3 regions of the Marinococcus sp. LNHM5E3-2.1 genome follow, and region 3 is predicted to be linked to each of the others. Evidence: predicted binding sites of a transcription regulator. Region 3 holds the regulator's gene; each other region holds the start of a gene.

Region 1 (5,483 bases), on a different contig from region 3:
TTCGTCAATTTCTCCAATTAACGGAAGAAGGGCGGAGGATTTATTCAGAGAGATAACCGGAGCGCTCAGTTCATTAATAATGCTTTCCCTCGCTTCTAATTTCTGCAGGAGCAGCCGGTTGGATTTTTCCACGTAAGAAAGAATAATCTGATCCATGCCGTTTGTTACGAGCTCCCGAAGCTGTTCTTTCATATTCGCAGAGAGCTCTGATTGCTCTTCCGCATAAAAGCGCTTCAAATAGGCAGTATACTGTTCCCTGTACCTCATTATTTCCCGGACGACCCGCGCATCCTTCGTCCGGAAGTATTTAGGATCACGGATAATGCCGTCTATCCATACTTCAAAGGTATTCTCCCATGTATTCCGGTCCTCGATAAAAATACTCGAGAAATATAAATGAAACTCATACGTCTGAGACTTCAGTTCCTCAACTTCTTTTGGGTCAGTCGTTGCGTAAGCAGATTCTCTGTCTGATTCCTCCAACGTTTCGTACCATGAATTCGCCATTTCCGCTGCGTGATTGACAAAATAGTCACGGATCAACTGGTTGGTGCTCATACGGCACCGTCTCCCTTCTGTATGCAGACTACTCATATCCTTTTCCGTGTTCCTTAAAAAAGGTGAAACTAAACGAGGAAAATTATGACTCCGGCTGGAGCTGACGGGACCTCCTTAACGTCCACTGATCTTTTTCAAGGTGTGCTTTAAAGCGGTTCATGATCCAAAGATGAATAAACGCCTGGGTATATTGATAAAAGTACCATGGCATAGCCGGAACATAATCATGTACCGCTACAATGCACTGGTTCGTGTGAGGAATTTTACGAAATTCCAGCCGGCCCCGTTCTCCTTCATTTACCTGTGCAAGGAGTCCACCGGTAATATAGTACAGCGCCCGGTCTTCTTCGCTGCGCTCCTTGGAATAGGAGAGCTCGAGAAATGTTCTTTTCATAAAGGCAGGCCGCAGGCCGTACTGATAGCGATCAGTCGTTTCCACCTTTACGAATGGGCGCAGAAGCTTCGGCAGCCACTTTATATAATAACGGGCCGTCCAGTCCGCGTCTCTTCCACTTGGGATGGTGACGCGCTGGACAGAGCGTACATTCCGCTCCACAGGTGCCGGCTTCAGGCGTGCCAGAATGGAGGACTGCTCCTTCCTGCTTTCCTTCAGAGAGTTTTCTGCCGCCTCCCGGAATGGAATTTTTCCATCACTGATGCCTTTCACACTTTTAGCAGGGTCAGCCACCATCGGATGGATCAGACTTTCAATCAGTGGATAAACCAGGCTTTTCGGCGTCCCGGTAGTTACACTCACCCACAGTCTTGAAAGGCGCACGGTGAAAAAAGGCACGGTAACTGCGTAGCGCTTCTTCCCCATCACCTTTGAAGTGATGTTCATCATTTTCCGGTAAGTCATTACGTCCGGCCCTCCAACATCGATGGAACGGTTGTAGAGCGATTCTTCCCCGATGCTCTTCTGCAGACTGTTTAATACGTCGGCCAGGGCAATCGGATGGGTCTTGGTCTGCGTCCATTTCGGAAGGATCATGACCGGCAGCCGCTTTACCAGCTTTGCGAGAATAGGAAACGAGGAGCCCTGTGGACCGACAATCAATCCCGCACGTATAGCAGTCACCGGCGTCCGGTATGATTTTAGAATGTCTTCCACCTCGAGCCGGCTACTTAAATGGCGGGACAGCCGGTCGGCTTCAGGAATAATGCCGCTCAAATAAACGACCTGCTTCACCTGCTTCTGCTCGGCGGCACGCGCGAAATTATCGGCAAGGATAACGTCCATATCTTCAAAGCTTCCCTGAGTTAATTTGGACGTCGGCATCATCGAATGAACTAAGTATAAAGCGTAATCTGCACCTTCGAGTGCCTGTTCCGCGTCTTTTAATGAAAATAAGTCACACGAACGCCATGTTACATGCTCCTCGTTTTCTTTTGTGTCTATGTTTCTCGACAGAGCAATAATATCCGCGTGCTTTTTCAGTTCCTTCATCAGGTTTCTTCCGATATATCCACTAGCGCCAGTAATAGCTATGACCGGTCTCCGGCCGTTTATATCCTCCATGCTTGCACGCTCCTTTTCGCTTATAAGCTTTACATACACCATTCCCTAATTTCACCGCCGCTAATTACATATTTATTTTAGAAATAATCCACTGCGCAATTATCACTGTAACAAAGCTGACGAGAAATCCGAAAACTACAAAAGCAAGCACCCACAGCCATCCTCTGTCGAGATTCAGACCGGCGAGCAGACCAATCACTGCCCACGTCAACGCTGTCGGCAGCGCATATTTTAACGCATTTTCCATCGAGTCATTCCTCCTCTTCTGCTCCTTTCCCGTTTCGATTTCCTCCCAACACGTAAGTTCATCATTTGTTCACAATTATATATTTTCTATGCTTGCATCACTTTGTGAAATAGTGCACAATATAAATAGATAAAGATTGCTCATTCATTCACATGATTCATATTCGAAAGGGGATTTTATACATGAAAAGAAATCACGTCCACCGGGTTGTTGTTATCGGAGCCGGAGCTGTCGGCAGCGGCTATGCATTTTCGTTAATTAATCAGGGCGTCGTCGAGGAGCTCGTGATCATCGATCTGGATGAGCGCAAGGCCGAAGGGGACGTGATGGATCTCAATCACGGTAAAGCCTTTGCCCCGCATCCTACTAAAACATGGTTTGGCACCTATGAAGACTGCCGGGATGCCGACATTGTCTGCATTACCGCCGGTGCCAACCAAAAACCGGGTGAAAGCCGTCTCGACCTTGTAGGCAAAAACACGGCTATATTTAAAAATATCGTCGGTCAAGTGATGGATAACGGCTTTGACGGAATATTCCTTATCGCTACTAACCCTGTGGATATTCTTACGTATGCCACCCAGCAGTTCAGCGGGCTTCCAAGAGAACGGGTCATTGGAAGCGGGACAATTCTGGATACCTCCCGCCTGCGGTTTATGCTGAGTGACTATTTTGATACTGCTGCCCAGAATGCCCACGCCTATATCATTGGTGAACACGGCGACACATCGCTTGCCGTCTGGAGCCAGGCAAACGTCGGCGGCCGAAACGCAGTAGAGCTCGCAGATGAAAAAGAAAACAAAAATGTGAAGGAAATGAAAGGCATGATTAAAGACGTCCGCGGGGCTGCCTATGAGATCATTGAGCGTAAGGGCGCCACCAGCTATGGCATCGCAATGGGACTCACCCGTATTACAAACGCGATTCTTAAAAACGAAAACAGCGTTTTGACCGTCAGCGCCCACCTTGACGGCCAGTACGGAGAAAATACTCTATGCATCGGTGTGCCGGCTGTCATTAACCGCGAAGGAATACGGGAAGTGATCGAACTGCCACTGAATGAAGAGGAAGCCCAAGACTTCCACCACAGCGCAGAGACACTCCGCAGCGTATGGGAAAATGCGAACGGCCAAGCGGCTAATTAAGCAGGTCTCTTATTATACAAATACAGCCCTTCCACTGCGAAGGGTTTTTTCACGTCTCCACCCCCCTGAAGCGCACGGATTCCCCATTTCGGGGCAATGTATGTTAGAATTTGAAGGAATAGTAACATACTAGTGAGAAGGAGCCTGAATGTATGAGTATTTCACGTAACGATCCGTGTCCTTGCGGCAGCGGTAAAAAATACAAAAAATGCTGCGGCGATCCCGCCAACCAGCCAGCTTATACGACTGAAGAAGTAACCAACATACAGCTGGATCTTGCAGCCGCTGCGAACAAAGACAGCCGGAAGGATTTCAGCCATTATTACCGCCGTGTCTATCGGCCGAACTATTTCCCTTATGCCTGGCATAAATTTGTCCAAAACCTGGCGCTTGCCGACTTTTTACTTCACGGCAATGAGCGCAGGGAATGGATGAATATCCATCAGCAGATAGAGCAGAACAGTCAGCACCCGCGGCTTCAGCGGCTTTATTCCAACTGGACCGGGCATAACCTGTCATTATTTCGTTTGAATAAAATGACCGACGACTGGTACGAAGTCACTGACCTGTTGAGCGATGAAGTTCACCACATTGAACCACTGTCCTTTTTCCGCGACCTGCAGGAAAACATTGTATTCCTCGCCTTTTTAGTTCCTGTGGAGGACAAATGGTATCCAATGCTCGGCCTGCTGCCGTTTCATCCGGACTTCGGCGATGACGTCATTAAAAGTGTTACCGGCTCTGTTCCGGATAACGAAGCGGATAAAGCCGGCTGGATCACGCATCACCTGCCGGACGTGCTTCGCACACTTAAGGATGATCTTCAGGAAAAATACCAGGAAGCAGATAGCACCTCCACCACCCCGTCTGAAACAGGTTCAGATGCTGCGGCCGATACAACAGAGACCGCTGCGGCATCCACTTCAGGCCTGAACGACGACCAGCAGAAGGTAGTGGAGGCGCTCGAAAGCTCCGATCAGCTGTCTAAAGACGCAGCAGCTGCAGCTTCAGAGCTGTGGGCACGCTTTTGTGAACAGGAAAATCCTGTTATCCGCAAGCCGGAAGCCCAGGCAGCAGCCCTTGAATACGCAGTAGGAGGCGGCACCCAGAAAGAAATCGCCGAACGCTACGGCGTGGCCTCGTCCACTATTCGTACGCAGTGGAAAAAGATGGAGCCTTATGCGTCAAATGAAAATGCATAAACAGTAAACGGCCTGCAGGGATAAACCCCTGCAGGCCGTTTACTGCTTCAGAAAGAACGTTTCTTTTTTCGTTTTTTCAAGGCAAGCATGCGGCTTCCAGTAAGCGCCAGATGAATAGAGGCAGCCATCAGTATAAGATCAAGCTCAAAGCCTCCAATCAATCCCTGCTGCCATTTGACCGTTGCAATCGCTCCAAGCATAATGAGTGCAAACAGCCCCGCCACGACACGCGTCAGCAGTCCTAGAATCAGTAAAATTCCTCCCGCGGCTTCGATGACTGCTACAGCGTAAGCCGTGCCTTCCGGCATGCCCATGCTGCCAAACGATGCAGCCTGGTCACCCATTCCGTTCAGTAATTTATCTGCTCCGTGGGCTAAAAATATCACGCCTGTCACGACCCGGAGGATCAACAGTCCGGCTTCGATATTTTTCATATGATTTCCTCCTTTTTCTTTTTCATCAGTATGCGGAACTACTGCAAATTTGAAAAGGCACTATACGAAGATACGTGATTTCTGCCTATAAAAAAGAGACCGGAAACGGTCCCAGGTTGTAGACAAAGGCCTCCGAAAATGAATTTCGGAGGCCTTTGTTGTGCCATCGAAAGAAAAAAGAAGCCCCAATAGACAAGCGCCTATTTGTCGCCACCGCCAGGTGGCGAGTTTTTTGAGGTTCATCGCTGCATAAACAAGCATCGCCTGCGCAGAGTTTCTTGCCCCTCCGGCGAGGAGCGTCCAACGCAAGCCATGCTTTTGTTTGAGATCCGCAAAAATCCGTTCGATGGTTTCTTTTCGTTCCGCATAGGTTCTCCG
Region 2 (5,483 bases), on a different contig from region 3:
CAAAATCGGTAAACCCCGCCCTCATTGTCATCGTTTCATCAATTGGCATGCCCTTGAGCATACTCGTAAACAACACGCCAAACAAAAACGGCGGCATAAGGCTTCCAAGAAAAATGCTCCAGTCCCACGTTTTTTTCCAGTACATGTGACGGCCCTTTCCCCGGAACTCAAACGCCACGCCCCGGATAATCAGAGCGAGCAGGACGAATACAAATGGGATGTAGTAGCCGCTGAACATAGTAGCGTACCAGTGAGGAAACGCAGCGAACACCGCTCCTCCGGCCGTGATCAGCCATACTTCGTTGGCGTCCCAGAACGGGCCGATGGTGTTGATCAGCACCCGGCGCTCCTGGTCGTTTTTGGCCAATACCCTCGTGCCCATGCCGACGCCGAAATCAAATCCTTCCAGGAAGAAAAATCCAACAAACAAAACAGCCACCAGCAAAAACCAAAATTCACTGAGCTCCATGTTCATATGCCTCCTTGTCAAATGGATCTATCGCCGGCTCCTGATCTTCATCCTCCGGGTCATGCTCAGTGCCTTGTTTGATTTCTTTAATGTATAAATAAACCATCACAAGGCCAAGCAGCAGGTAAATTGTAGTAAATGTAATGATGGAAAATAAAAGCGATCCTACTGAAACATTTGGAGAGACCGAAGCAGCAGTCGTCATCAAACCAAAAACGGTCCACGGCTGCCGGCCAATTTCTGTCATGATCCATCCGGCGGTGTTTGCTATAAACGGGAAGGCAATAAGTGCCATCATCAGCTTTAAGTACCAGCGGCGTTCAAGAAGCGTTTTCCGGAATAAAAACCAGAGACCGAGCATTGAAGCTGTAATCATAACCATTCCAGCACCAACCATAATCCGGAAACTCCAAAAGGTTGCGTTTACCGGCGGGATGTAGTTTCCCGGGCCATACTTTTCTTCGTATTCCGCCTGAAGTGTCTTCATTCCTGGCACTGAGCCCTCAAATTCTTCATAGGCAAGATAACTGAGCAGATACGGAAGCTCCAGCTGTGCTTTATTTTCCTGCGCTTCGACATCCATCCAGGCAAACAGGTTCCACCCGGCCGGGTCTTCACTGTCCTCCCAGAGAGCTTCACTGGCTGCCATTTTCATCGGCTGTGACTCCATCAAATGCTGCGCCTGCACATGGCCGCTGAATGCTGTTCCCATACCACCGATCAGACCAAGCGCCATCGCCAGGGCAAATGATTTCCTAAACAGGGAAACCTCTTCTCCCTTCAGCATTTTATAAGCACTTGCGCCGCCTATAACAAACGCTCCTGTCGCAAAAGCACCGAATATAACGTGCGGAAATTCCACTAAAAACTGAGGATTGGAAAGAAGAGCAAAGAAATCATTCATTTCCGCCCGGCCGTTCTGCAAAATATAACCGACCGGCTCCTGCATAAAAGCATTGGCTGCGAGAATCCACATGGCTGAAAGAATCGTTCCAAGCGCCACCAGCCAGATACACATCAGGTGAATGCCCTTTGGCAGACGATTCCATCCAAAAATCCACAGCCCGATAAAGGTCGATTCCATAAAGAAGGCCAGCAGAGCCTCTACTGCTAGTGGCGCCCCGAACACATCGCCTACAAAACGGGAATATTCCGACCAGTTCATACCAAACTGAAATTCCTGAATGATACCAGTCACCACCCCGATTGCAAAATTAATTAAAAAAAGATGGCCCCAGAACTTCGTCATTTTTAAATACACTTCTTTACCGCGGAAATAATATAATGTCTGCATAATTGCCACCATAAAAACAAGTCCGATCGATAAAGGCACAAAGAAAAAATGAAAAATCGTCGTCGATCCGAATTGAATTCTGGCTAAAATCAACTCATCCACTGTAGAAACCCCTCCCCTGTTCACTATTTCACAAATTCAAGTGAAATTATTCACATGACTCGATATTATTATGCTCCTGAACGTGATAAAAATCACATACTATTTATGACAAAGCTATTAACATATTGTGGCAAAAGTATGGCAGATATTAAAATCGTTCCAGGTCTTATCCTCCCGGAACGATTTTGAATTTTATTATGTCATATGCCAAAAATGATTAAGGAGCTTTAACAAGCGATTCCGGAAGCGCGTACCTATACATATACACCGGGTCCTCGTGACGGTCCAGGACACACATAAGCTCTGCCGGCGGTTCCGCGTATATTCCCGGGTAGTCCTGCTCGTCCTTTGCCTCCTCCACGTTAAAGGCCAGCTGTTCTTTATCGGTAAAAAATTGTGCGTCAATGCCGGGTTTATTGCCCCTTGCATCCAGCCGCACCCATCTGTCTTCTTCGTGAAGATAGACGGCATTTAACGCATGAATGCAATAGCCGTCTGACGGTTCTTCGAAGAGAGTTAGCCGCTGGTAGCAGAAGCCGCATGGTATCCCTTCCAAGCGGAGAAGCGCCGCCAGCAGATGAGACTTGGACCAGCAGATCCCCTCGCGGTATTTCAGCACCTCCGAGGCTCTCCGGGTAACTGTTTTACCCTGAATATCCCACGAATGGCTGACTTTATCACGCACAAATAAGTAGGCAGCTTCTATCTTTTCTTTTTCATTCATTTCCGGAAAAAACAATTCCGCCGCTTTCTGCTGAATACTTTCCGCCGCGTAATCGATGTCATAGGTTTCCTGTAAAAATTCTATAAGTTGCACCATCGCCCTGCCTCCCTTTATGTATAATTATACTAAATAAAGAATTTAAATATAAAAAGAACAGGCAGCTGCCTGTTCTTCATTTCTTCTTATTATTGCTTTATCCACTGGGGCTCCGGTTTTTCGTTCATTGTCTCTTCTTCAATGAAGCTTTGATTCATGCCCTCCTGGACATAGGGTTCGTGCCCTGCAATCCAGTATTTCATTAATACAGTATAAAGAAGCAGTGCCGGCAGGCCGCCGATAAACCATGAGCCGTCAATATTAATAAAGGAAACGGCAGTACCAACAACAATAGATATAATAGCTGCGGGATTCCATCCTTTAAAAGCCTGGAACAGCTTGCTTTGTTCGTACAGCGCTGCTACGTTATAATTCCGTTTATGCACGAAAAAGAAGTCTGCAATCATTACACCGAATACCGGCCCCAAAAAGGCGGAGACAATGGCAATGAAGGTTGTAAAATATGCAGCATTCATCAGCCACCACGGGCATGTTAACGTAGCGAGTATACCAATGATAATGCATGACTTCGCCCAGGAAATTTTAAAAAGGTCCATTGCTACTAGCGCCGGCGGCATAATGTTAGCCATCAAGTTCGTTGTCACCTGGGCTATCGCAATAAAAACCAGTACGATAATGCTTGCCACGGTAGAAGGAATATATTCGGAAATAACATCAATCGGGTTCCAAATTCCAACCGCAGCCGCTCCGAGCATGCCGATAAATGGAAGCAGAATGCTCGGCGGCACCATACCAACCAGATGAGCGTTAATATAGGTGGATGTCTTTGTCTTTTTCGGGACGTATCTTGTGTAGTCCGACACGTTAATCAGAAGGGCTGCAAACTGTCCCACCAATACGGTCATTGCAAGCCAGAGCGGAATGCCCCAGGATCCGTCCACATTCGCGGCTGCCTGCACCTCAAATCCAAACGTCGTTAAAAACAGGAAAATTAAGTAGATGATACCGCCCATTATGATGACAGAACCGATAATTTCCACCCATTTGATAGATTCAATACCTTTAGCCGAAAGAAAAATCTGCAGGGCCTGAAAGCCAAAAAACCACACCCATACATTTTCAAAGCCTATAAAGCTCGAGGCAATCTGATTCAAAGCCTGCGCCCCGAGCCATGTCTGTATCCCGAACCAGAACAAAGCCGGAATACTCCGTAAGAGAGCGGGGATTCTAGAGCCAATCGGTCCAAAGGACGAACGAAGCTGAACAACCATCGGAATACCGTGCTTCCATCCTACATATCCATTTAATGAAAACAACAGAGCGGCCATAATATTTGCGAGAAGCAGTGCCGCGCCCGCCTGGTAAAGGTTCAGGTCACCAAACGGCGGAATCAGGCTCGAACCGAGCATGAATGTACCGATCATGATGGTATCCCCCCACCACATCGCCACATAAGCCTTCGGCCCAAGGATTCTTTCTTTCTCACTAGTAATTGGTCCCAGATCCTGCCGTGCCTGCATGATATTTTCCTCCTAAATAAAAAACGAACATTTCATGTTTATTGTATTCATTCATTCGTTTAATGATTAATTATATTTTATCGGAGAAATATGCACCGGATCATTGTTTATCATCACACAAATTTATTATTTTCTCTGTGCATTATTGCTAAAAACAGCGGATTTATTCCATTTGAAATGTATATTTTCTTACATTGTAAAAATTTAGTCATTTGCTTTGATTTTTGGAAACGTTTTCATTATAATGCAGGTATATCTTCTTACTTCATTACCGAACGTACTTTGATACTATTAGGAGGTTTTCGATGCTAGAGGGTAAAACAGCTTTAATTACAGGCGGCGCCGGTGGTATTGGCAAAGAGACAGCTCAGCTGTTTCTCGATAATGGAGCGGATGTCGTTCTCGTGGATGTGAACGAAGAAGCTTTAACAAATGCTAAAAACGATTTAACGAGCGGAGAAAAAACAGTCACTGTTATCCAGGCCGATGTAACAAAGGAAGAGGACGTCGAAAACTATATCAGGCAGGCAGCAGAAACATTCGGGAAAATAGACATTTTCTTTAATAATGCAGGCATTAACGGCCCGGTTGCACCAATTAAAGATCTGGAGAAGGACCAATTTGACTTGATCATGAATATAAACACGACCGGTATTTTCCTTGGGCTGAAGCATATGATACGTCACATGGAAAAACAGCAATATGGCGTGATCATTAACACTGCTTCCAATGCCGCCTATATCGGATCAGCAGGCATGGCCGGGTATATTGCCTCCAAACATGCTGTAGCCGGTTTGACAAAAACCGCCGCTCTGGAAGCAGCTTCGGCAAATATCCGGGTGAATGCTGTGGCACCAGCAGCTATCGACACGCAGATGCTCACCAGCATTCAACAAAATCTTTCGCCGGATGACCCGGAACAGGCGGCGGCTGCAATTCGTCAAGGAATACCCGCCGAACGCTTTGGCACGCCAAAGGAAGTAGCAGAAGTCGTACTTTTTCTTGCTTCCGACAGGGCATCCTTCGTTACCGGATCATTGTATAACGTTGACGGAGGCATGCAGGCCGATTAATTTGTTACACCCTACTAGTTTCCTCTTTCATGCGCGTTCGCTCTCAATCATGATACAATCAAACGAGCGAACAAGGTCTTCATACGGCCTTCATAAAGGAGGTTCTTTTTTTTGAAATTAATTATTGGCATAACCGGCGCCACGGGAGCCATTTTTGGCATCCGTCTGCTCGAAATATTAAAATCCACCGACATTGAAACCCACCTGATTTTATCCTCCTGGGCAAAGGCTACTATTCCACTTG
Region 3 (5,483 bases):
AAACGAGGATTTAGCCGCACCGGCATCCTCCTGCTTCGGTCCTTCACGCTCAGCCTGAAGCGCTGCTTTTTCCCGTTCTTCTTCTTTTTTGAACAAATAGTAATCATAATCCCCGATGTAGTTGCGGACGTCGCCGTCCCCCATTTCGAGAATGCGTGTTGCAATCCGGTTCAGAAAGTACCGGTCGTGGGAAACAAACAAAATTGTTCCCGGGTAATCAATCAGAGCGTCTTCGAGCACTTCCTTGCTGTCGAGATCGAGATGGTTGGTCGGCTCGTCAAGCAGCAAAAAATTCGACTTCTGCATCATCATTTTGGCGAGCGAGAGGCGCGCTTTTTCGCCGCCGCTAAGGTCGGACACCTGCTTCAGCACGTCTTCGCCGGTAAATAAAAACTGGCCGAGCACGGTACGAATATCCTTTTCGTTTTCGAGCGGATATTCATCCCACAGCTCCTGCAGGACGGTTTTGCCCGAATTCAGTTCGGCCTGCTGCTGGTCGTAATAGCCGAGATCTACTTTACTTCCGAGCTGAATATGCCCTTCATCCGGTTCAAAGTCTCCCTTGATCGTTTTTAAAAAGGTACTTTTCCCCGTCCCGTTTGGTCCAATCAGCGCAATGCTCTCACCGCGCTGGGCCCGGACATTTAAACGTTCGAACACAGGCGCTTTGTTGTCAAAGCGAAAGGTGAGGTCTTCTGCTTTCAATACATCGTTGCCGCTCTGACGGTCGATGTCGAAGCGCAGAGTAGCGGATTTGCCGTCCCGCTGCGGTTTGTCGAGCTTATCCATTTTCTCGAGCTTTTTCCGCCGGCTCTGGGCCCGTTTTGTTGTAGATGCGCGTACGATGTTTTTCTGCACGAAGTCTTCAAGCTCAGAAATTTCCTTCTGCTGCTTTTCATAGGCCTGCATTTCCTGTTCAAACAGCTCGGCCCGTTTTTCCTGAAAGGCACTGTAGTTGCCGTAGAACAAACGGGCTTTCTTATGAATAATTTCGTATACCTTCGTTACGATCTGGTCCAGAAAATACCGATCGTGGGAAACGATCAGGACTGCCCCCGGATAACTGCTTAAATACTGCTCGAGCCAGCGCAGGGTATCCATATCAAGATGGTTGGTCGGCTCGTCAAGAATTAAGAGCTCCGGCTTGGCCAGGAGCAGCTTGCCGAGAGCAAGACGGGTCTTCTGGCCGCCGCTTAACGACTGCACCGGCGTGTCGAGAGAGAAGCTGCCAAAGCCAAGACCCGCCAGCACCGTGCGGATGTCGGACTCGTAGCGGTAGCCGCCGCGCGCTTCGAATTCCTGCTGGCGCTGGTCGTAGTCGGACATCAGCTTTTCATAGGCTCTGGCATCGTCAATAATATCGGGCTCGGACATTTTCGCCTCCATACGACGCAGCTCCGCTTCAGCTTTTTGCAGGTGGGTAAAAACATCAAGCATTTCATCCCACATCGTTTTATCGCTGTTCAGGCCGGTATGCTGCTCAAGATACCCGAATGTCGTGCCCTTTGGCATCGTGATCGAACCGGAATCATACGAGGATTCACCGGCAAGAATTTTCAGGAGAGTGGATTTGCCGGCCCCGTTTTTGCCGACCAGGGCCACCCGCTCACCTTCCTTTACCTCGAGTTTTATTTGATCAAGTACGGTTTCTGCCCCAAAAGACTTGGTGACACCCGAACATTGAAGTAAAATCATATTTATATAGCTCCTTTAATAACAACTCTGATAGTATCAGTGTATCGTACTTTTCGGCGAAACGCGAAATAGGATACGTCTTGCTGCAGGTAAGCGTTTCGGTACGTTTTCATAGGGACGCATGCTATACTGTCTACAGACAATGACAATACATTTAGGTGGAAATAATTATGAATACAGACCAGCAAAAAATTCCGCAGGCAACCGCAAAGCGGCTGCCCCTATATTATCGATTTCTGGAAAGCCTGTATGCAACAGGCAAAACCCGCGTTTCTTCAACCGAATTGAGTGAGGCGGTCAAGGTGGATTCGGCAACGATCCGCCGGGATTTTTCATATTTCGGCGCGCTCGGCAAGAAAGGGTACGGCTACAATGTACAGTACCTGCTGTCGTTTTTCCGGACTACCCTGGACCAGGACGAGGCGACAGACGTCGTACTTCTCGGCGTCGGGAACCTCGGGAAGGCGCTGCTTCGCTACAATTTCTCCAAAAATGAAAACACCCGGATTGTGGCTGCATTTGATATCAATAAAGACATGGTGGGAGAGCAGATTGGAAATGTGCCGGTGTATCATACCGATGATCTGGCGGAGAAGCTTGAAGAGCATAACGTTTCCGTAGCAATGCTCACCGTGCCGTCCGCCGCCGCCCAAACAACCGGGGAAAAACTGGTGGAGGCAGGCATCAGCGGCATTCTAAACTTTACCCCGGCGCGCCTATCCGTCCCTGCGTCTGTGCGCGTGCATCATATTGATCTTGCCATCGAGCTGCAGACGCTCGTGTACTTTCTGAAAAATTATCCGCTGGACAACGAATAGGCTGTCAGCAGGATACTTCATTTATACTGACCCATAAAAAAGGGACCGGCCAACATTCAGGCGGTCCCTTTTGCTATTTCTTCTTTTTCTGCTCCGACATGAGGCGCAGATAATTGAATCCCATTACGAGGTCGTAGGCGGCAAAGGCGGCGAGCAGAATGCTCCAGAACGACCAGGAGGACTCGCTGACGGAAAAGTACGTAAACATCAGCAGTACTCCGCCCAGCACAAAGTAAAAAAGGGCAGCGGTAGAAGCTTTCATATTACATCAACCCCTGAACAAGCAGAATAAGTGCACTCTCGGCTTCACGCATAATGCGTTCGATTTCGTCCTGGAACAATACCTGAATACCGACCACAAATGCGTTCATGATGGAGTGGACGATAATCGGCACGATAATCCGGCCGGTTTTGACATACAAATAAGCGAACACAAAGCCGATCATGGTGTAGACGAGCAGGTGGGTGAAATCCAAATGCACAGCAGCAAATATCAGGGAGCTGATAATAGCGGCAATAAAAAAGTTCGTTCGTTTGTACAGCGAGCCGAATATAGCTTTACGGAACACCAGCTCTTCGAGAATAGGTCCGATCACGGCTACAATAATAACAAAGGCCGGCATGCTGTTAACAAGCTCAATGATCTGCGCCGTATTTTCAGAGGCCGTATCGATGCCGAGCAGGTTCTGTTCAATCAAACCGGCAACGATCTGACCGGCGTAGGCGAGAGCGAACCCGATAAAAATCCAGGCGACGGAATTCGGCCACGGCATTTTTGGCTTATTAAACGCAAGGCGCTGGCCTCTTTCAGGAATCAGTAGAATTAAAATAACAATCAAAGCGACGATAAAGCTCGCAAAAATCCAGAAGTACGAAGCCTGCTGCGCGGAATCAAAGCTGCCTACAGCCAAAAGGGCCGGGACGGCAACGATGCCCGAAAGCTGCATAAGTACATAAATAATAACAATGCTCCAGTAACGTGCGGCCATGGAAGGGGATCACTCCTAATCTCTCTCGGTTAAATCCAATTTCGAACGCTCTAATTGTATCACAGGTACCTGCAGGAAGAATAAAGAGAGCGCTTGCGAATTTATGACAATTTTGAAATATAAGGTTAATAAAACGATTAGCAGGGAATGTGAATTCAGGTGCCATCAAGCGCTGGAGTGGGAAAAGGAAGAAAAATTTTCGCTTCCCTCTTGCAAACAAAGCCCAGGTTGATTAATATAATAATTGGGTTTAGCACTCGAATGGAAAGAGTGCTAACAACAAATGTTGTTACTGTCGTTCCCGTTACATATAACGGACGATGAAAATATTCTAAGGAGGTTGTTTTCCTTGTTAAAGCCTTTAGGTGATCGACTCGTACTCGAACAGGTAGAATCAGAAGAAAAAACCGCTGGTGGTATTGTGCTGCCGGACTCCGCTCAGGAGAAGCCACAGGAAGGACGCGTGGTTTCTGTAGGTGCCGGTGCTGTAAAAGACAACGGTGAACGCGTAGCGCCGGAAGTAAACGAAGGCGACATCGTCGTTTATTCGAAGTTTGCAGGCACAGAAGTGAAATACGACGGCAAAGATTATTTAATCGTTCGCGAAAGCGACATCCTCGCTGTAGTTCAGTAATCAGCTTCATTTCGAAATCATTATTACATTAGGAGGATTTCATCATGGCTAAAGATATTAAGTTTAGTGAAAACGGCCGCCGCGCGATGCTCCGCGGTGTCGACGAACTCGCAAACGCTGTAAAAGTAACACTTGGACCGAAAGGCCGCAACGTTGTTCTGGAAAAAAAGTTCGGTTCCCCACTTATCACCAATGACGGTGTAACCATCGCCAAAGAAATCGAACTCGAAGACAACTTCGAAAATATGGGCGCGCAGCTCGTATCCGAGGTTGCAAGCAAAACGAACGACATTGCCGGTGACGGTACAACAACAGCAACCGTTCTTGCCCAGGCGATGATTCAGGAAGGCCTGAAAAACGTTACCTCCGGTGCGAATCCAATGGGTATCCGCCGCGGAATGGAGAACGCGACCAAAGTAGCGGTCGAAGAACTCCGTAACGTCAGCAAGCCGATTGAAGGCAAAGAATCCATCACGCAGGTTGGTGCGATTTCTGCAGGGTCTGAAGAAATCGGCCAGATCATTGCAGAAGCAATGGAGCGCGTGGGCAACGACGGCGTTATCACGGTCGAAGAGTCCCGCGGCCTTGATACAGAGCTTGAAGTTGTGGAAGGTATGCAGTTCGATCGTGGTTATGCGTCTCCGTACATGGTTTCCGACAACGAATCCATGACTGCAGAGCTCGATAACCCGTATATTTTAATCACGGACAAAAAGCTCACAAGTATTCAGGAAGTACTTCCGCTGCTTGAGCAGGTTGTACAGCAGAACCGTCCAATCCTTATCATCGCAGAAGATGTGGAAGGCGAAGCGCTTGCGACTCTCGTTGTTAACAAACTGCGCGGAACATTCAACGCAGTAGCAGTAAAAGCTCCAGGCTTTGGTGACCGTCGTAAAGCAATGCTTGAAGACATCGCCACACTTACCGGTGGTACGGTTATTACAGAAGATGTAGGCCTTGACCTGAAAACTGCAACGATCGACCAGCTCGGTCACGCCAACAAAATCACGATCGATAAAGACAACACAACAATTGTTGAAGGAAGCGGCGATCCGCAGACCATCGGTGCACGTGTAACGCAGCTGCGTACGCAGATGGAAGAAACCACTTCTGAATTCGACCGTGAAAAACTTCAGGAGCGTCTCGCGAAGCTTGCAGGCGGCGTAGCCGTTGTTAAGGTCGGCGCAGCTTCTGAAACGGAAATGAAAGAGCGCAAGCTCCGCATCGAAGACGCCCTCAGCTCTACACGCGCAGCAGTAGAAGAAGGCATTGTCTCCGGCGGCGGTACCGCGCTGATGAACGTCTACAAAAAAGTAGAAGAAGAAATGAACAACACAACAGGCGACG

The links. Region 3 encodes Rex, which represses fermentation and respiration genes when NADH is low (regulators of the CRP and FNR family bind a similar motif). Its sites were predicted from a motif close to TTGTGAAATATTTCACAA; they were not measured.
Region 1: ACTRXH_RS05585 (L-lactate dehydrogenase) is a predicted target of Rex. The motif match lies at 2,427-2,444, and genes of this name have one in related genera.
Region 2: ACTRXH_RS04405 (cytochrome ubiquinol oxidase subunit I) is a predicted target of Rex. The motif match lies at 1,904-1,921, and genes of this name have one in related genera.

Annotation. Positions count from the first base shown of each region.
Region 1 covers NZ_JBQLIB010000002.1:276,326-281,808, forward strand. Annotated here, with positions in the region: gene ACTRXH_RS05570 (STAS domain-containing protein) at 1-558, opposite strand, end outside; gene ACTRXH_RS05575 (NAD(P)H-binding protein) at 641-2,077, opposite strand; gene ACTRXH_RS05580 (hypothetical protein) at 2,142-2,324, opposite strand; gene ACTRXH_RS05585 (L-lactate dehydrogenase) at 2,507-3,469, shown strand; gene ACTRXH_RS05590 (SEC-C metal-binding domain-containing protein) at 3,622-4,671, shown strand; gene ACTRXH_RS05595 (DoxX family protein) at 4,719-5,105, opposite strand; partial or broken gene ACTRXH_RS05600 (transposase) at 5,166-5,483, opposite strand, start outside.
Region 2 covers NZ_JBQLIB010000002.1:33,718-39,200, forward strand. Annotated here, with positions in the region: gene cydB (cytochrome d ubiquinol oxidase subunit II) at 1-469, opposite strand, end outside; gene ACTRXH_RS04405 (cytochrome ubiquinol oxidase subunit I) at 456-1,865, opposite strand; gene ACTRXH_RS04410 (transglutaminase-like domain-containing protein) at 2,083-2,685, opposite strand; gene ACTRXH_RS04415 (NCS1 family transporter) at 2,775-4,166, opposite strand; gene ACTRXH_RS04420 (SDR family NAD(P)-dependent oxidoreductase) at 4,472-5,239, shown strand; gene ACTRXH_RS04425 (UbiX family flavin prenyltransferase) at 5,351-5,483, shown strand, end outside.
Region 3 covers NZ_JBQLIB010000024.1:7,228-12,710, reverse strand. Annotated here, with positions in the region: gene ACTRXH_RS15750 (ATP-binding cassette domain-containing protein) at 1-1,695, opposite strand, end outside; gene ACTRXH_RS15745 (redox-sensing transcriptional repressor Rex) at 1,866-2,513, shown strand; gene ACTRXH_RS15740 (DUF4305 domain-containing protein) at 2,587-2,775, opposite strand; gene ACTRXH_RS15735 (lysostaphin resistance A-like protein) at 2,777-3,502, opposite strand; gene groES (co-chaperone GroES) at 3,852-4,136, shown strand; gene groL (chaperonin GroEL) at 4,181-5,483, shown strand, end outside.